DNA from 4 places in the Kitasatospora sp. NPDC002040 genome. Region 1 is predicted to be linked to each of the others. Evidence: riboswitches for the same ligand, from Rfam matches in the RefSeq annotation. Region 1 holds a riboswitch; each other region holds the start of a gene.
The links. Region 1 has a riboswitch for cyclic di-AMP ahead of ABT118_RS24035 (glycoside hydrolase family 16 protein). Riboswitches for the same ligand answer to the same signal wherever they lie in the genome.
Positions count from the first base shown of each region.

Region 2: another riboswitch for cyclic di-AMP. It lies ahead of ABT118_RS27905 (transglycosylase family protein); the one in region 1 lies ahead of ABT118_RS24035 (glycoside hydrolase family 16 protein).
Region 3: another riboswitch for cyclic di-AMP. It lies ahead of ABT118_RS15005 (M23 family metallopeptidase); the one in region 1 lies ahead of ABT118_RS24035 (glycoside hydrolase family 16 protein).
Region 4: another riboswitch for cyclic di-AMP. It lies ahead of ABT118_RS19895 (C40 family peptidase); the one in region 1 lies ahead of ABT118_RS24035 (glycoside hydrolase family 16 protein).

Region 1 is NZ_JBEOXV010000012.1:131,895-136,563, reverse strand. It holds gene ABT118_RS24040 (trypsin-like serine protease) at 1-797, opposite strand, end outside; cyclic di-AMP (ydaO/yuaA leader) riboswitch at 1,234-1,399, shown strand; gene ABT118_RS24035 (glycoside hydrolase family 16 protein) at 1,403-2,593, shown strand; gene ABT118_RS24030 (COG1361 family protein) at 2,595-3,056, opposite strand; gene ABT118_RS24025 (IclR family transcriptional regulator) at 3,159-3,953, opposite strand; gene aceB (malate synthase A) at 4,143-4,669, shown strand, end outside.
Region 2 is NZ_JBEOXV010000018.1:16,419-21,087, reverse strand. It holds partial or broken gene ABT118_RS27910 (hypothetical protein) at 149-655, shown strand; gene ABT118_RS32785 (hypothetical protein) at 670-1,065, opposite strand; gene ABT118_RS27905 (transglycosylase family protein) at 1,219-2,418, opposite strand; cyclic di-AMP (ydaO/yuaA leader) riboswitch at 2,403-2,568, opposite strand; gene ABT118_RS27900 (hypothetical protein) at 2,841-4,669, shown strand, end outside.
Region 3 is NZ_JBEOXV010000004.1:414,025-418,693, forward strand. It holds gene ABT118_RS14990 (GntR family transcriptional regulator) at 1-184, opposite strand, end outside; gene ABT118_RS14995 (NUDIX hydrolase) at 203-673, shown strand; gene ABT118_RS15000 (TIR domain-containing protein) at 1,067-1,912, opposite strand; gene ABT118_RS15005 (M23 family metallopeptidase) at 2,250-3,251, opposite strand; cyclic di-AMP (ydaO/yuaA leader) riboswitch at 3,255-3,407, opposite strand; gene ABT118_RS15010 (DUF6348 family protein) at 3,766-4,500, shown strand; gene ABT118_RS15015 (hypothetical protein) at 4,532-4,669, opposite strand, start outside.
Region 4 is NZ_JBEOXV010000008.1:137,701-142,369, forward strand. It holds gene ABT118_RS19885 (NYN domain-containing protein) at 1-892, shown strand, start outside; gene ABT118_RS19890 (C40 family peptidase) at 1,091-2,119, shown strand; cyclic di-AMP (ydaO/yuaA leader) riboswitch at 2,486-2,650, shown strand; gene ABT118_RS19895 (C40 family peptidase) at 2,661-3,740, shown strand; gene ABT118_RS19900 (C40 family peptidase) at 3,961-4,669, shown strand, end outside.

The sequences.
Region 1 (4,669 bases):
GTGGCGCCGGGGGCGAGCAGCGGGCGGGTGGGTGCCACGACGCCGTCGATCCAGCTGCCGAGGTTGTCGGTGCGGACCTCGTAGGCGCCGTTGTCGGTGGTGGCAGGGGCGCCGAAGCAGCCCTTCTGGTGCGAGGTGCTGGAGATCGCGACCAGCTCGGGGACACCGCCGACGGTACGGAAGGCCGGGCCGCCCGCGTCGCCCTTGCAGACGGAGACGTAGCTCGGGGAGCTGCCGCTGATACCGATGCCGCCGGCGTCGACGCTCTGCACCGTGAAATCGCCGGCGCGCAGCTTGGTCGGCGCGGCAGTGCTCAGGGTGCTGCCGAAGCCCGCCACCGTGAGGATCTCGCCGGCCGCCGGGGCGGTGCTGCCGAGCTTGATCCGGTTGGCCCCGAAGACCGGGAACTCCAGCTTGGCCAGCACCAGGTCGCGGTCGGCGTGCGGGGCGAGCGTGGTGACCTTGAGGGTCCGTCCGGACGCGGTGTCGGCCAGGTCCACCCGGTTGACCGTCGCGGTGGTGGCGAGCCTCGGCGGGCCGGCGGCGGCGGGGGTGGTGCCGTCGGCGAAGCAGCTCCTCGCGGTCAGCAGCCAGAGCGGGTCGATCAGAACGCCGGAGCAGCTCAGACCCTGGTCGCCGATGGCGAGCTTGGCGGTGAAGGAGTACTCGTCGTCCATCGGGACGTCGCCGGTCACGGCGTTGGCCGGGCCGACCGCACCTCCGGTGAGGAGGCCGAGGGTGAGAGCCGTGACGAGTACTCCGGCGGACCTGCTGAACCACGGGCGCGGTGCGCGCATATGTCTGTGCCTTTCGCTGACGGGACGGAGAAGTCGGTCGAACTTCCGTTTATCGGGGCGGAGTTGATTGGTCGGCGAAAGATGGCAGCAGGCATTCGTGAATGCCGCTGCGAAACCCCCGCTGAGCGCCGAGCGTATGATAAGAACACCGGCCCGTCGAGTTGATTGGCCTGGGATGAACGGCAGTTGACCGGCCGTCGGATGCGGTGGAATGGCCCTTGGGTCACCGTTTGCCGGATTTCGGCAATTCGTGTGAGCAGGACCGGTAATTCCTCCTGTGCGACCGGGAGTGCCGTCCTGATTCCGCCCGTTTTCCGGGGATGTGAGAGAGGTCTCATTGTCGATGGTCGGACAATCTGCCTAGCCTGCATGGAGTTGTCCGCGCCGCTGCGGACGCCGTCGCCGGGACGCCGAGTCCTGTCCGCCCGTCGACGGTTACTCGACCACACCGAGTTCGGACAGGAGCGGGGGAACCAGGTCAGTCTGCGGTCACCCCTGCCCCGGCAGGGAACCGCTCGGGGTGAAGCCGCGCGCACGCGCGGCCGGGCAGTCCTCCGGCCCGAACCCGACAGCTCACCTCGTAGGCGTCGACGAGGACCCTGCCCATGCGTATTGCCCTGACCCCTGCGCGTCTCGGCGCGGCCGCCCTGGTGGCCGTACCGCTGATCGCCGCTGCTCCGCTGGCCGGCCAGGCCCAGGCCGCCACCTCCGTCACCCAGGACCGGCTCACGCCGGGCTCGATGGCCGCGAACACCGCGACCAAGGCCGGTCTGACCGTGCACTCCGGCAGCTGCTTCACCGCGAAGACGCTCGGTGTCGGCGTCCGCGACGCGGCCGGCCGCAACCTCGACTTCCCCGGCAACGCGAGCAACGTGCAGATCTGCCCGAGCGGCGTGAACTTCACCAGCGGGGCCCGCTCGCTGCCGGCCGGCACGTACACCCAGTTCGGCTTCTGGCAGGACCTGAACGGGAGTTGGCACAACCTGCCGTCGCAGCGGCTGACGGTCGGCGGCGCGGTCACCCCGACCCCGACGCCCACCCCCACGCCCACCCCGGTGCCGACCCCGACCCCCACGCCGACCCCCACCACCCCGGCCGGGACCTCACCGATCCCCGGCAAGGCGCTGACCTGGTCGGAGGAGTTCGACAACGGGATCGCCTGGGGCTCCAAGTGGGTCGGCGACCGCAGCAGCTCGTACCGCTACGGCACCCACAACCCGGACGACAACAAGCTCGACTGGATCAGCCAGAACGGCGTCAGCGTCTCGGGCGGGGTGGCGACCTTCACCGCCAAGCCCTCCAGCCACACCCTGGAGAACGGCAAGCAGGCCTGGGACACCGGGCTGCTCACCACCGAGTACTCCTCGGAAGGCTTCCAGGTGAAGACCGGCGACTACGCCGAGACCCGGGTCAAGCTGCCGGCCGGCTCCGGTGCCTGGCCGGCGCTGTGGACCTGGAAGAACGGCAACGGGGAGATCGACTCGTTCGAGTACCACCCCGACAACGCCGGTCTGCTGGAGCTGACCAACCACGTCAAGTCCGGCCTGAAGTACCACACCGACGCGAACGCCGTCGGCCACGACAAGTGGGTCACCATCGGCACCTACTACGGCGCCAACTCCGTCGACTGGTACGTGAACGGGACCAAGGTGTTCTCCGACGGCACCGGCGTCGGCAGCAACTGGTCGGCCTACCTGATCCTCAACCTGTCGGTGGGCGCCGGGCAGTACCACCCGGGCCCGTCCGGCTCGGCCCCGATCAGCTTCGCCTCGGACTACGTCCGGGTCTACCGCTGACTCACCCGACGGTCAGCGTGAACGGCGTGCTGTTGTTCGCGGTGTGGTGATCGTCGGTGCTCACCACCCTGACGTGCCCCTCGGCCCTGGTGCCGGGGGGCACGTCGGCGTTCACCCGGACCGGGACGAGCGCGGTCGCGCTCCCGAACGGGGGCAGCCCGGGGCCGAAGGTGCAGCTCACCACCCGGGCGCCCGCCGTCCGGCAGGTGGTCGGGAAGTACGGCCCCTCGGCGGTGAACCCGGCCGGCAGGTCGATCAGCACCGTGAACGGGGCGGTCGTCCGCAGCGGTCCGCCGTTGGCGACGAACCCGTGCACGGTGGTCAGCCCGCCGGGCGCGGCCGGGTCCGGGTCCAGCCGGACCACCTGGAGGTCCGAGCCGCCCGGTACCGCGACCGCCGGGCCGATGCCCAGGACCAGGGCCGCCGACGCGGCCAGTCCGAGGGTGATGACGCGTCCACGCATTGCGCTCTCCTGCTCACCGAACGTAGTGCTGCCGGTGCAGAATCTATCGGCGCGGCGCGGGTTCGTGCGGATGCGAGGGCGGACGCGGGGACGGTGTCCGGCTCAGGGAGCCAGGACCTGACCGAGTCGGGACGCGATCTGACGCATCACCGGGACCAGCGAGGAGTTGCCCGCCTGCGCCTCCAGGGCGCGGATCCGGGCCTCGGGGCCGGAGACCGAGAGCGCGGTCGGGGTCGGCGCGCCCGGGACGGCGACCGCGATGCAGCGGACGCCGATCTCCTGCTCCTGGTCGTCCACCACGTAGCCGCGCTCCCGGGCCTGGGCCAGCTGGGCGAACAGCTCACCCGGGTCGGTGACGGTGTAGGGGGTGTGCGACTGGAGCGGCTGGGTGCCGAGCACGCCGCGCGCCTCGGCCTCGTCGAGCTGCGCCAGCAGCGCCTTGCCGACGCCGGTGCAGTGCGGCTGCACCCGGCGGCCGACCTCGGTGAACATCCGCATCGAGCGGCGCGACTGCACCTGCCCGACGTAGACCACCTCGCCGCCCTCGAGCACGGCCAGGTTGGCGGTCTCGCCAGTGGCCTCCATCAGCTCGGCCAGGTACGGCCGGGCCCAGCTGCCGAGCAGTCGGCCCGCGGTCTCGCCGAGCCGGATCAGCCGGGGGCCCAGGGTGTAGCGACGGGCGGTGTCCTGGCGGACATAGCCCTGCTGCACGAGGGTACGAATCAGGCGGTGGATGGTCGGCATCGGCAGCCCGGAGGTGGCCGAGAGTTCGCTCAGGGTGGCGATGCCGCCCGAGTCGGCCAGGGCTTCCAGCAGTTGGAAGGCGCGCTCGACGGACTGCACGCCGCCGGTGGCCCGGTCGGCCCCTGTGGGTGCTGCGGCGGAGGTGCTGGCCACCGGCGTTCCCTTCACTGTCGGAGGAGGAGTAGAGTCCCAGCGATCTACCTCAACAAAGCGTTGAAATTCTGTATCGCGGAAACTAGTCTCCACCTTACAGAACCGAACCCGCCAGCAGACGGGTCGGTATCGAGGAAGTTCCCACCGGAATTTCCCTGTTGGCTCAACAGTCCAAGGAGTGTCCTGCCCATGGCCGCAGACCAGGGATCCGCCGGCGCCTCTCCCGCCGCTCCCGTCGTCACTGTCGCCGGTCCGCGCGTCCCCCGCGCCGAGGAGGTGCTCACCCCGGACGCGGTCGCCTTCGTGGTCGGCCTCCATCGCGCCTTCGAAGGCCGCCGGCAGGAGCTCCTGGCCCGACGACGGACCCGCCGCGAGGAGACCGCGGCCGCGGGCACCCTCGACTTCCTGCCCGAGACGGCCGCGATCCGGGCCGGCGACTGGAAGGTCGCCGAGGCGCCGCGCGCCCTGCAGGACCGCCGGGTCGAGATCACCGGGCCGACCGACCGCAAGATGGTCATCAACGCCCTCAACTCGGGCGCGAAGATCTGGCTCGCCGACTTCGAGGACGCCACCGCCCCCACCTGGGAGAACGTGGTCAGCGGTCAGATCAACCTGATCGACGCCTTCGAGGGCCGGATCGACTTCGCCACCGAGGCCGGCAAGTCGTACGCGCTCAAGCCCGCCGCCGAGCTGGCCACCGTGGTGGTCCGCCCCCG
Region 2 (4,669 bases), on a different contig from region 1:
CACGGGGATCGTCCCCGTGCCCCACTCGCGCGTTCCGGCTCCCCCCGCCGGGGGAGGGGGTCCGCCCCGGGGACGAGGCGGCCGGGTCGGGCCCGGCGGGAGGATCGGTCCGTGCCCGCGAACCGGGCCGGAACCGAGGAGCTGTCAGATGTCCGTCCCCGCACCCCGCTGGGCCGTGGTCGCCGCCCACGCCGTCCCCCTGGTCACCCTGCCGTCCGGCCTCTGGCGGCTCGGTCTGGTGACCGGCTTCCCCGACTGGTACGGCGACCGGACCTGGGTGCTGCAGGCGGCGCCGTTCGTGCTGCTGCTCAGCCTGGTCTCGGAGGCGCTCGCGCTGCTCACCCTCGGCCTGGTCCGGCCCTGGGGCGAGGTGGTGCCCGGGTGGGTGCCGCTGCTCGGCGGGAGACGGGTGCCGGTCCTGGCGGCGGTCGTCCCGGCGGGGGTGGGGGCGGTCCTGGTCATGGTGGTCATCGGCGGCGCGACCGTCAACCAACTGCTGCAGCCGGCCGGGCCGGTGAGCGACCAGGGCGAGTCGATGCCGCACAGCGGCCCCGGGTTCTGGCTGCTGCTGGCCTGCTACCTGCCGCTGCTCGCCTGGGGCCCGCTGCTGGCGGCGGTCACCGTCGCGTACCACCGGCGCCGGCGCGGGGCGGGCCGGGCGGCCGTGGCTCAGTCGTCGGACGGGTCCGCGGGGAGGTCTGCGGGAAGGGTCGCGGGAAGGTCCGTGGACGGGTCGGCGGCCGGCGCCCCGGCCCGGCCGAGGGCGGCTTCGAGCTCGGCCACCCGCGCGTTCAGGCGCTGGACGTCCTGGACGGCGTCCAGGTAGTCGGCCTTGTGGCGCTTGGCGATATCGCTGAGGGTGTCGACCCGGTCGGCGAAGGCGTCCCGCTCGGTGGCGAGCGGCTGGACGGCGGTGTGGAAGACGGCTTCGGCGATCCAGTCCGCCCAGGCGTTGATGTGCTGGGTGCCGGTGGCGCCGCTCAGGTCGGCGTTCTGCAGACCCTGCAGCATGGCGGGCCGGATGGTCTCGGCGATGCGCTGGGCCCCGGTGGGCTGCTCGGTCATGGCTGGTCCTCGCGGTCGGCTGTCGGCAGGGAACTCCGGGACATGACCAACGGAACGAAGGCGCACATCGCCCGCCCAGGATATCGCCGCAGCGCACTGCCCCCGGAGCCGACCAGGTCTCCGGGGGCAGTGCGCTTACGGGCCGGGGGTGCGTCAGACGCGACCGGCGAAGTCCGGCGCCCAGTTGGCGATGGACTCGGTCTTCACACCGGCGCGCGGGTTGGCGGCCTCGACGTACTTGCCGTCGCCGATGTAGATCGCGACGTGGTAGACGCCGGAGTTGCTGCCGTTGTTCGACCAGAAGAGCAGGTCGCCGGTCTGGAGGTTGTCCAGCGAGACCCGGGTGGCGGCGTCCGCCTGGTCGTTGGCGACCCGCGGCAGCGAGATGCCGGCCTGGCGGAAGGCGGCCTGGGTCAGACCCGAGCAGTCCCAACCGCCGTTGCTGCTGCCGCCGTAGACGTAGGCCTGGCCGAGCTTGGACATCGCGAAGTTGATCGCGGCGGCCTTGCTGCCGGTGGCCGCCACCGTGGTGGCGGTGGTCGAGCCGGAGGCGGCCTTGGTGCTCTTGCCGCCGGTCTTGGCGGAGGAGCCGGTGGACGAGCCGGTGGAGGGCGAAGCCGGCGCCGGGGCGATCGGCTTCGGCGCGGGGGTGACGACGGTGGTGGTGCCGCCGAGGGCCAGCTGCTGGCCCGGGTAGATCATGTCCGGGCCCTCGGTCAGGATCGACCGGTTGAGCTCGTAGATCTTCTCCCAGCCGCCCTCGACGTTCTGGCTCTGGGCGATGGTGGACAGCCAGTCACCCGGCGCCACGGTGTAGCTCTTGGCCGCCGTGGTCGTGGTGGTCTGCTGCTCGGCCGCCTTCGGCGCCGGGGCGGCGGCCTTCGGGGTCTCGGCCTTGGGGGTGGTCGCCTTGGGGGTGGCGGCCTTCGCGGAGCTGTCCGAGGAGGTGTCGACCTGGGCGGCGCCGCCGCCCTTGGTCAGACCGGCCTTGACGGAGCAGACCGGCCAGGCGCCGGGGCCCTGGGAGGCGAGCACCTTCTCGGCTATCGAGATCTGCTGGCCCTTGGTGGCCTGGTTGGCCTGGGCGGCGTACTGGGTGCCACCGAACTCGGCCCAGGTGCTGGAGGTGAACTGGAGGCCGCCGTAGAAGCCGTTGCCGGTGTTGATGCTCCAGTCGCCGGTGGACTCGCACTGGGCGACCTTGTCCCAGGTGGAGACGGTGGCGGCGGAGGCGGAACCGGCCGCGAGGCCCGGGACCGAGAGGCCGATGCCGACCACGCCGGTCGCGGCGATCAGACGGCGGGTGCGCTTGGAGGCGCTGCTGGACAGCATGAAGATGCGTTCCTCTCCCACGCCTGCGAGGTGAGCTGTCGGATTCGGGCTGGAGTTGCCCGGCCGTGCTTGAGCACGGCTTCACCCCTAGCCGAAAATCGGTCAAATCGGACCAATCCCCGGCGACTTACCTGTGGTTCCCCCGCCCCTGCCATGGTGCGTACTGAGCTGCCTGTTCATCCGGTGGCAGGACTCGGCGTTCCGGATGGACGGGGTCCGTGTGGCCACGAACAGGGGAGCACATTAGGCAGGCTTAAGTTGAAACCGCAAACCTCTGTGATGTGGATCATGGTTTGTTCAGGGAACCTTCATGGACCGGAGGAGTGAATTCCAATGGTTGATTTCGATCGAATCTGATCAAAAGCCTTGCCGTTCAAGGGACTTGCCTATGCTTCAGGCGAGGCGGCCGCAGGCGCCGCCCGGGCGGAGAGGTGCGCGGCGGCATGCGGCACGCGAAGAGGCCCGAACCGGCCCCGGAAGGTAACGACTCGGCAAAGGCCGGGCGGAGAAAGGTACTCGGCTGGATCGCGGCCGGCACGGTGGTGGCCGCGGTCGGGGTGGAGGAGCTGGTCCGGCGCACCGGGGGCGCCCCTGACGGCCCCTCGGCTCTGCCGCCGCCCTCCGCCGAAGCTTCGCACTCGCACGGCACCGACGTCCCCTCGGCCTCGCCGTCGCCCTCGCCGTCGGAGTCCCCCCTGCCGACCCCGGCGCCGGCCCGCCCGTGGTCCGACCCGGCCGGGTGGGGCGGCAGCCTGCCGAGCCCGGCCGCCGCCGTCCGGATCTCCGACCACGTGCTGCTGGATGCCGATGTGTCGGTGGGGTCGTTGGTGGTCGAAGCATCCGGTTCGCTGACCTTCGCGGCCGACCGCTCGGTGGTGCTCAGCTCGGCGGGGAACGTCGAGGTGAAGGGCAGTCTGACGCTCGCTCCGACCGATGCCGTCCTGCACACCCTGCGCTTCCCGGCGGTCGACGAGCGACGCTTCCAGGGCGGTGGCATGACCCTGGTCCCGAGCGACACCGGCCTCTGGGTCACCGGCGCCGGCTACCTGCGGCTGGACGGCGCCGCCAGGACGGCCTGGGTCCGCGCCGCGGGCCCGCTGAAGGCGGGCGACACCACCATCGCCCTCGCCGCCGCGCCGACCGGCTGGCGCCCCGGCGACGAGCTCGCCGTCACCCCGACCGGAGCCCCCAACGCCGAGGGCTTCTCGGAGCGGTACGACCTGCGCACCATCGCCGCCGTCAGCGGCAGCACCGTCACGCTGGACGGCCCGCTCAAGTACCCGCACCCCCGGGTGGCCACCGGAGGGGGCGTCACGGTCGGGGCCGAGGTGCTGAATTTGACCCGTAATGTCCGAATCGAGGGGACGGAGAAGGGCCGGGCCCACGTCCACCTGACCAGCTCCCGGAAGTCCGACGTCCGGCACGCCGCGCTGCGCTGGCTCGGGCCGCGCGCCCCGGGCAAGGACCAGTGGAACGGCAAGGCCGTCACCGAGCCGGTGCTCGGCCGGTACGGGCTGCACTTCCACATGCTCGCCGACAGCAGCCGGGGCACCGTGGTCGAGGGCGTCGTGGTCCGCGACACCGGCAGCCACGCCTTCGTCCCGCACGCCAGCCACGGCATCACCTTCCGCAGCTGCATCAGCCACCAGACCTGGGAGGACGCCTACTGGTGGGACGGGCCGCTGGACACCAGGACCCCGCAGGGCCCGTCCGACGACATCACCTACGACTCCTGCGTCGCCTCCCGGACCCTCTTCGACCCCAACCCGCGCGGCTACCGGCTGACCGGCTTCAGCCTCGGCGCCGGCACCGGCGGGGTGGCACGGGACTGCGTCGCGGTCGGGGTCCAGGGCGCGAACGGCGCCTCCGGCTACCACTGGCCGGAGACCAGCGAGGGCGTCTGGACCTTCGAGCGATGCCTGGCCCACAACAACCTGGAGAACGGCATCTTCGTCTGGCTGAACGCCCAACACCACCACGTGGTCGGGCAGTTCGTGGCCTACCACAACGGCGGCTGGGGCATCGAGCACGGCGCCTACCTGAACGACTTCGACTACACCGGCAGCGTCCTCTACGGCAACGCGGCCGGGGGAGTGGCCCTGCACGCGCTCGGGCGGGACAAGGGGACAGTGCTCGACGGCCTGCTGATCGACGGCGCCGGCCTGTCGGACTTCGCCGTCTCCACCAAGCACCACCAACTGGCGGGCGAAAGCGTTCTGGTGACCCGCAGTCGACTGACGGGCTATCGGAAGGCGGGCGTGGCGTTCGCCGC
Region 3 (4,669 bases), on a different contig from region 1:
TCCGCAGCTCGGCCACCGCCTTCCGGACCGTGCCGGACGCCACGCCGTAGCGCTCCATCAGTTCGGTTTCGCTCGGGACCGCAGCCCCGGGACCCAGAGCCCCCGAACGGATCTGCGCCGCAAGGTCATCCGCGATCTGCAGATATTTCGCTTTGGCCGTCGAGGCCGCTTCACCGCTCGCCATAGTTGTTCTCGGGCTCCTATTCTCCTGTACATGAGTAGCAGCCCCTCACTTCAAGCGTCAACGCCTCTCCACTCCGTGTCGGTGGCCGGCGTCGTGGTCCGGGAGGACGGCCGGGTCCTGGCGATCCGCCGAGCCGACAACGGAACCTGGGAGCCGCCGGGCGGGGTGCTCGAACTCGGGGAGACCGTCGAGGACGGGGTACGGCGCGAGGTCTTCGAGGAGACCGGCATCCTGGTCCAGGTCGACCGGCTCACCGGGGTCTACAAGAACATGGCCAGGGGAATCGTCGCCCTGGTCTTCCGCTGCCACCCCGAGAGCGGGCACGAGCGCCTGTCCGACGAGTCCACCGCCGTCGACTGGCTGACCCCGGACGAGGTCATTGCCCAGATGGGCGAGGTCTATGCGGTCCGCATCACGGATGCACTCCAGGACGAGCCGCCCCATGTCCGTGCCCATGACGGGCGAACGTTGACGATGTCGGGGAGTTGAGTAAAAACCTTCTCTACGGGTTCAAGGCGCCTCGCTCCGCTCGGCGCGCGCTTGCCCGGCTCGACGCCGGGCCGTGCGCTCCTGTCTCCGCCCCGCTTCCCGGCCCGGCCGCCGGCCGCGCGCCTGAGCGAGAGCACCATGACCGGTCGAAGGACCAAACCCAAACGGGGCTGAGGGCGGGCGGCTCCGCGGTTTTACCCACCTGCCAGGACCGGGCCCCGCACCGAGCAAGACCGGGGGGCCACTCGGCCAAATTGCGGTCAGGCCCAAAAGCCCTGACCGAGACGCGGCGAGCTTACGGCCCCCCGATCATGCTCGGCCCCAGACCAGACAGGACACCGGCCAAAACCGCTCCACCACCCGCGCGGTGACGCTCAGCGCGGCATCCATCTGTTAGCCGAGGGTCCGGTCAATCGAAGCGTCGATGCCAGCCGCACGAAGCTCGCTCACGACGCCCATCCTCCACGCCTTGTAGGGGTCAAGTTCAACGTAGGTGACGCCTAGGAAGTCGCTGGGGATCTCAACTCCCGGCTCGTACAAGGCCATGACGTTCTGGCGACCGAGCAGGCCCAAGAACAGGCCGAGCTCCAAAATCACGTTCTGGCGCGCCCGGGGCTTGAGGTCACCCTCGCCTGCCAGGCGGCCCTCATCGTCTCCTGTCAGAAGCACGATGGCGTAGGCAGCCTTCTGGGCATGGTTCAGGAGCTTCCCAAGGATGTCGGCTCCCTTACCTGCCTGCTCATCAAGCACGATCACGTCTCGCGAGGCGACCTGCTGCAGGAAGCTGCGAACAGTCTCGCGGGTTGCGTGATCTCGACCATGCACCAGGAAGATCGCATCGCCCGAAACGTGACGCGGCACTGGTGGAGCAGCCTCAACCCAGATCTCAAGACGATCATTGATCGACTCCAGCACCCGCAACTTCTTCTCAAGGGTCGCCAGGACTGAAGACCTCACGGCCTCAGCTGTCTTGGCCGTTCCGTACTTGACATCAAACACACCAAGATCAAGGGCGATGAACTCACCGGGCGGCGCTGATGTCAGTGCTCCCTCAACCTTGAAGCTCATCGTCAGGAGAGTCTGCGTGTACTCGTTCCAAGTGAAGAAGCTCGACTGGAATGTCTCGACCTCTGCAACACTCGCACGAGGAAGGTCCAAGAGCGCCCTGCCCTTGACGAGCTGAACGTCGATCTTCTTACTCAACACTTCATGGCTACCGATGAGTGCGACCTTCGTCATGGCTGGATGCTACTCCTGCAGGCAGTCGGAGCCCAGCCACGTGCCCGTTGCGTGCCCGGTCCGCCAGCTAGCCCCGGGGAACCACAGGGAATCATGGCGACGAACTCGCTCCCCTGCTAGTCAGAGAGTGCGCTGCTCAAGGGCCAGGTGGTGGCTACGTCTTCCAAACTGGTCACGCGAGTTCGATTCTCGTCACCCGCTCCACCCACTTCGGCCCCGGGCCGGCGACCAAGTCGCCGGCCCGGGGCCGAAGTCGTCTGTGCGGCAGGGCGGGTACGCCTTCGGCCCCCGGATCGGTGATCCGGGGGCCGAAGGCGTCTGAGACGGGGTCAGACCGTTACAGGCTCACGCCGTGGGCGCGGAGGTACGCGACCGGGTCGATGTCGGAGCCGTAGGACGGGCCGGTGCGGACCTCGAAGTGCAGGTGCGGGCCGGTCACGTTGCCGGTGGCGCCGGAGAGGCCCAGCTGCTGGCCGGCCGAGACGGACTGGCCGACCGAGACGGAGATCGAGGAGAGGTGGGCGTACTCGGAGTACTTGCCGTCGGCGTGCTTGACGACGACCTCGTTGCCGTAGGACCCGCCGTTGCCGGCCGAGACCACGGTGCCGGCGGTGATGGCCTTGACGCTGGTGCCGGTCGAGGCGCGGAAGTCGACACCGGTGTGGTAGCCGCTGGACCAGGAGGAACCGGAGGCGTGGTACGCGGTGGAGGTGCCGCCGCTGACCGGGGCGACGTAACCGCCGGTGGCCACGGTGGCCGGCTTGGCGGCGGCGGTGCTCGGCGCGGTGGTGGCCGGCTTGGCCTTGGGGGCCTCGACGGCCTTCGGGGCGACGGCCGACTTGGAGCGGGACGCCTTGGTGGAGGTGTCCGCGGTGGAGTTGGTGGAGGGCTTGGTCTCGGCCTTGGGGGCCTCGGCGGCCTTCGGCGCGACGGCGGCCGCGGCCTTGCCGGAGAGCGAGAGCTGCTGGCCCGGGAAGATCAGGTTCGGGTTGCCGCCGACCACGCTGCGGTTGTCCTGGTAGAGCTTCTCCCAGCCGCCGTCGACCTGCTGGGCCGTGGCGATCTTCGAGAGGGTGTCGCCGCCGACGACCTTGTACTGGCTCGCCGCCGGGGTGGCGTCCGCGACCGGGGCCACGGCCGGGGTCTCGGTGGCGGTCTCGGTGGCGAGAGTGCTCGCGGCAGCCGGGGCGGCCTGCGGTGCGACGGCGGTGGCGTGGCCCTGGTGGGCGCTGGCGGCGGCCACCGGAAGCGCGAAGGTGGCGCCGAGGACGCCGGTCGCGACGGCGATCCGGGTCAGGTGGGACAGCTGGACGCGACGGTGCTTGCCCTGTGCGGACATGGGTGGTCCTCTCCGACGCCTACGAGGTGAGCTGTCGGGTTCGGGCTGGAGTTGCCCGGCCGCAGGAATGCGGCTTCACCCCAAGCCGGACCGGTCACACCGGTTCGGCGACTTACCTTGGGTCCCCCGCTCCTGCCATGCGTGCCTTGTTCGAGGCGCCGGGCGGCGGCAGGACTCGGCGTTCCGCCCGGTTGAGCCCGTCCGGTCGTTCACCGGACAGGCCTCGAATAGAAGCCGATCCTCCGCTTGCTGGCAAGCCCCGGTTGAACGGTCAATAAGGATGATCAGGGACGAAGGTCACGCTCCGGACGGGACCTGGGCCTCTGGGGGCCCGATTCGCTGACGCTTCGTCCCCGGCCCGCCCACGGAGGGTGGCGGAAATCGCCGTGCGTACCCGCTCGATCCCGCTCCGCCAACCTTCACCGTGACACCGCTCACGTCGGGCCGATACGCTCGCGGCGTTCGAGCATCGAGAGCCGCTGTTCGAAGTGCTGCGAAGCGAGGAGACCCGTCTGTGCGCCCCGAGGAGCGGCTGGCCGTGGTCCAGCGCGGTGTGGTCCGCGAGATGGCCGGGCTGGGTCAGGAGTTCACGGTGGACGGTGCGGTGGTGCGCGGACCAGGCACCACGGCGGTGGCGTTCCGCGAGCACACCGAGCCCGGCACCGGCGGCCACCTCGACCTCGGCTACGTGCTGCACCTCGGCCGGGGCGACGCCCCGGTGATCTGGGACTGTGCAGCCGGCGTAGGCGGCACCGAGGTGGAGCAGCTCGACAGCGCGGTCAGGATGTGGGCCGGGACCACGGCGACCACCGTGGTCGGGCTGCTCGGCGGCAGCGGTGCGCACTGCTCCACGCCCGACTTCCCCGGCTGGCACGTGGTGCAGGGCCCGGCCGCCGTCTTCGGAGCCGACACCGGCCCGCTGACCGACTGGCTCGCCGGGCGCGAACTGACCCCGGTGCTGACCGCCGCCGAGCTGCCGGAGCTGACCGACCGCCAGGTGAACGGCGTGAAGCTGTTCTTCGGCGGCAAGACCGGCCATGACGTCGCCGAGGTCCGGGTCAACGGCGCGGTGTGCCAGGCGGCTTCGGCGGCCCTGCGGGCGCAGGACTGGCCGCGCGGCGAACGGCTGCGCTGGGCCCGGCTGTTCCTGCTGATGGTCGCCGAGCACCCCGGTGCCGTGGCCCCGCCGCAGGCCGAACCCGTGCCACCGCGTGGACGGTTGGGTCGCTGGTGGCGGGGCCGTCGCTAGCGGACCGGAAGGCCCGAACGGCGCTGACGGATCAGCTGGCGACCGAGGAGATGGTCTGCGCGAGCTGGCTGAGGAAGTCCTGGATCGGCTTGGCCGCCGTGGACTGGCTCAGCATGAAACCGAAGAGCGCGGCGATGATCGCATGGCTCGTCTTCAACTGCTTGTTGCG
Region 4 (4,669 bases), on a different contig from region 1:
CCAGGAGGAGCTGGCCGAGCTGCGCACCCAGTCCCGGGCCGACCTGGACCGGCAGCGGGCCGACTCCGAGGGCGTACGGCGCGAGGCGGAGTCGCTCCGGAAGAAGGTCCGCACGCTGGAGAGCGACACCCGCCGGGCCCAGGCCGAGGTGCGCAAGCTGCAGCTGGAGCTGACCGAGGTCCGCGCGGCGGCGGCCACCGAGCACAGCACGGCGGAGGCCGAGGCCCGGCGACTGCGGCACCGGATCGGCGAGTTGGAGACCGCGCTGGAGACCGGTCGGCGTTCGGCCCGGGAGGGCCGCAGCGTCGAGGACATGCGGCTGCGGCTGCTGCTGGACACGGTGCTGCAGTCCGCCCAGGGGCTCCAGCGCGAGCTGGCGCTGCCGGTGGCGCAGGTCCATCCGGCCGACCTGGTGGACGCGGTGGCACCGGGTTCGGCCTCGCCGCACGACGTGGCCCGCCGGGCGCTGGCCGAGGACGACCCGGCGCTGCTGGACCAGCTGCTGGCGATCCCGCAGGTGCACCTGGTGGTGGACGGCTACAACGTGACCAAGACCGGGTACCCGACGCTGCCGCTGGAGCAGCAGCGGATCCGGTTGCTGGGCGGTCTGGCGATGCTGGCCCAGCGCACCCAGGCCGAGGTGACCTGTGTCTTCGACGGCCAGGACCTGGACGTGCCGGTGATCCTGGCGCCGCCGCGCGGGGTCCGGGTCCGGTTCAGCCGGACCGGGGAGACCGCGGACGAGCTGATCCGCCGACTGGTCCGGGCCGAGCCGCAGGGGCGTCCGGTGGTGGTGGTCTCCACCGACCGCGAGGTCGCGGACGGCGTGAAGAAGGCGGGTGCGCGCCCGGTGGCGTCGCTGCTGCTGCTGAAGCGGCTGGCTCGGCCCTGACCTGCCCTGACGGTAGGTCAGGGCGGCGTGGCGGGCATGTGTCGGTCCGGTGAATTCCGGTCCGTGGACGGAAGTTCGTACGGGTTGGGGAGTAGCGGACCGCTGGCAAGTTCACTAGGGTCTGGCGTCAAACCTATATTCTGGACATGCACCCGATCGGGTGAGGTCGAGTCCAGGAGTGATGAAGGAGCTCGTCCTTTGGCTTCCCACCGCCGCCCCAAGCAGCCCAGTCGCGCACGGGTCTCCGTGTTGACCGCTGCCGCTGCCACCGCGGTCGCCCTCTCGGCCCAGGCCGGTGCCCACGCGGCCCCTGCCAAGCCGAACAAGGACGAGGTCAAGATCCAGGTCGACAAGCTCTACGAGGAGCAGGAGCAGGCCGCCGAGCGCTTCAACGGCGCCAAGGAGCGGGCCGAGCAGCTGCGCAAGCAGGCCGACCAGCTCCAGGACCAGGTGGCCCGCAGCCAGGACCAGATGACGCAGCTCCAGAGCGGCCTGGCCGCCGTGGCGGCGCAGGAGTACCGCGACGGCGGGGTGGACCCCTCGGTGGCGCTGATGCTCTCCTCCAACCCGGAGGACTACCTGACCCAGGCGTCCAGCGTCGACCAGGTGAACCGGACCCAGACCGACAGCCTGCAGTCGCTCAAGGACCAGCAGCGCCGCCTGGACCAGCAGAAGACCGAGGCCGCGGAGACGCTGGCCGAGCTGGACCGCAACACCAAGGTGCTGAACGACGCCAAGGCCGAGGTGCAGAAGAAGCTGGCCGAGGCCCAGCGCCTGCTGAACCAGCTCAGCGTGGCCGACCAGCGGGCCGTGCTCGGTGACCGCGCCTCGCGCGACTCCAGCCGGATCGACCTCAGCAACCTGCCGCCGGCCTCCGGCTACGCCGCCAAGGCGCTCGCCGCCGCGATGAGCAAGCGCGGCTCGGCGTACGTCTGGGGCGCCACCGGCCCGAACACCTTCGACTGCTCCGGCCTGATGGTCTGGGCGTACGCGCAGGCCGGCGTCTCGCTGCCGCGCACCTCGCAGTCGCAGGCCTCGGCCGGCACCGGCGTGGGGAACAACCTCGCCAACGCGCAGCCGGGCGACCTGGTGATCTACCACAGCGACGCGCACCACGTCGGGATGTACATCGGCAACGGCCTGGTGGTGCATGCCCCGCGCACCGGTGACGTGGTCAAGGTGATGCAGGGCGACGCGATGCCGATCAAGACCATCCGCCGGATCTGACCTTCCGTCAGCCTGATGCGGCATAACGGACATCTCCGTAGCAACACCCGCAACTGACGCGCCGTGACACGCGCGGGCCCGCCGAAATCTCTCTGTGATCCGGGACACATTCGGCGGGCCGTTCCATGCCCGCAACCTGAGGTTTCGTCAGCACAGTGTGCATTTCCGGTCACTGGCAGTCGTAAATTCTGACGAATCACGACTTCATTACGACTTTTTACTTACAAGGATTTGAACCGATCACGGTTGGGTTACTAGGGTCGTCTCGAACCACCGCACTGTCGATCACCCAGCCTGGGTGGCGGCGGGGGTTACCGCCGAGTTCGAGCGCACAGCGCGGCAGTCCGACTGCCGTACGGGGAAGCCCCTGTGAGGGTGCTGTCGATCGGAGCCGGGGAACCACGTTCCTCGGGGTGAATCGGCGCCAGGTCGACGGACCGTCGTGAGACGGCTCGCCGGTGAGGCGTCGTAGGGCATCTCTTCCAGCCCGAACCCGTCAGCTCACCCGGTAGGCGGACGTAGGAAGAAGGAGCCCGCCTTCGTGGCGTCCCATCGTCGTCCCAAGCCTGCCGGCCGTACCCGCGTCTCGATCATCACGGCTGCCGCCGCCGCTGCGGTGGCCCTGTCCGCCCAGACCGGTGCCCACGCCGACCCGACTCCCACCAAGGACGAGGTCAAGACCCAGGTCGACCAGCTCAACGAGCAGGCCGAGGCTGCGACCGAGCAGTACAACGCGGCCACGGAGAAGCAGCAGACCCTGCAGCGTCAGGTCAGTGCCCTCCAGGACCAGGTGGCCCGGCAGCAGGCCGAGGTGACCACCATTCAGAGCGCCCTCGGCGAGGTCGCCGCCGAGCAGTACCGGACCGGCGGGATATCTCCCACCGTCCAGCTGATGCTCTCCAGCAGCCCGGACGCCTTCCTGGGCCAGGCCGACTCGCTGAGCCAGCTCGGCACCTCGCAGGCCGACGCGCTCAAGACGCTGAAGGGCGAGCAGGCCAAGCTCGACCAGCAGAAGTCCGAGGCGCAGAACAAGCTCGCCGACCTGGAGAGCACCGCCCGGGAGCTCAAGGCCGGCAAGGAGCAGATCCAGGCCAAGCTGGCCGCCGCGCAGTCGCTGTTCGACTCGCTGAGCAAGCAGGAGCAGGAGGCGCTGCGCGCCGCCGAGGCCAGGTCCGCCGCGGAGGCCGCCACCAAGGCGACCGCCAAGCCCGCCTCGGACGACCGCGCCTCGCGCACCGAGAGCCGCCCCGACCTGAGCGGCCTGCCGGCCGGTTCGCACGCCGCCGCCGCGGTCGCGGCCGCGGTGTCGCAGATCGGCAAGCCGTACGGCTGGGGCGCCACCGGCCCGGACAGCTTCGACTGCTCCGGCCTGATGCTCTGGGCCTACAACAAGGCCGGGGTCTCGCTGCCGCGCACCTCGGAGTCGCAGATGGGCGCCGGCCAGAACATCGGCACCAACATCGCCGACGCCAAGCCCGGCGACCTGATCATCTACCGCGGTGGCGGCCACGTCGGCATGTACGTCGGCAACGGCCAGATCGTGCACGCCCCGCGGACCGGCACCCTGGTGCGGTACGAGTCCGCCACGGTGATGTCGATCACCCGCATCGTCCGGGTCTGACCACCCGTTCGTCGTACTGCCCGCAGGCCCGGCCCCGTGCCGGGCCTGCGGCGTTTCCGGAACCGGCACTGGTGTCCGATTAGTGGTCAAATATTCGGTGCTGTAGGGGTTTGGACTAGATCGCTGCGACTCGCTAACGTCTGCCCCCGGACCTTCGCGAGGACGCCGCCCGACCCGGGCGACGGCGGTGGCCCGGCGCAGGAATGGAGCCGCCGCCGGTATGTCGACGCACAGCCGTTCTCCCCTGCCAGGCGCCCGCCGGTTCACCCGGGCGCTGGTGCTGACCGCCGCGGCCACCACGGTGCTCGGGCTCGCCGCGACCGGCACCGCCGGGGCGGCACCCGGTGCCCCGGCCGAACCGCCGACCCGCAAGGACGTCAAGGCCCAGGTCGACCAGCTCTACGAGGAGGCCGAGCAGGCCTCGGAGAAGTTCAACGCGGCGATGGAGCAGCAGCGGCAGCTGCAGGCCGACACCGGTTCGCTGCAGAGCCAGGTGGCGGTGGCCCAGGAGGAGCTGACCCAACTGCGCTCCGGGCTCGGCTCGGTGGCCGCCGCCCAGTACCGGGCGGGCGGCATCGACCCGGCGGTGCAGCTGATGCTGGACTCCGACCCGGACGCCTACCTGACCCGGGCCCGCACCCTGGAGCAGACCACGGAGCGGCAGAGCGACACCCTGCGGCACGTGATCGACCGTCAGCGCCGGCTCGACCAGCAGCGGGCCGAGACCACCGCCAAGCTGGCCGAGCTGGAGTCCGTCCGCCGCACCCTGGACGAGGGCAAGCAGGAGATCCGGCAACGGCTGGTCAAGGCCCAGCGGCTGCTGAACACGCTGGGCGCGGGGGAGCGGGCCAGGATGGCCGACGACGACGCCAGGGACGCCGCCAAGCGGGCTGCCCGGGGCGGCGAGCGGCTCGACCTCGGCAACCTGC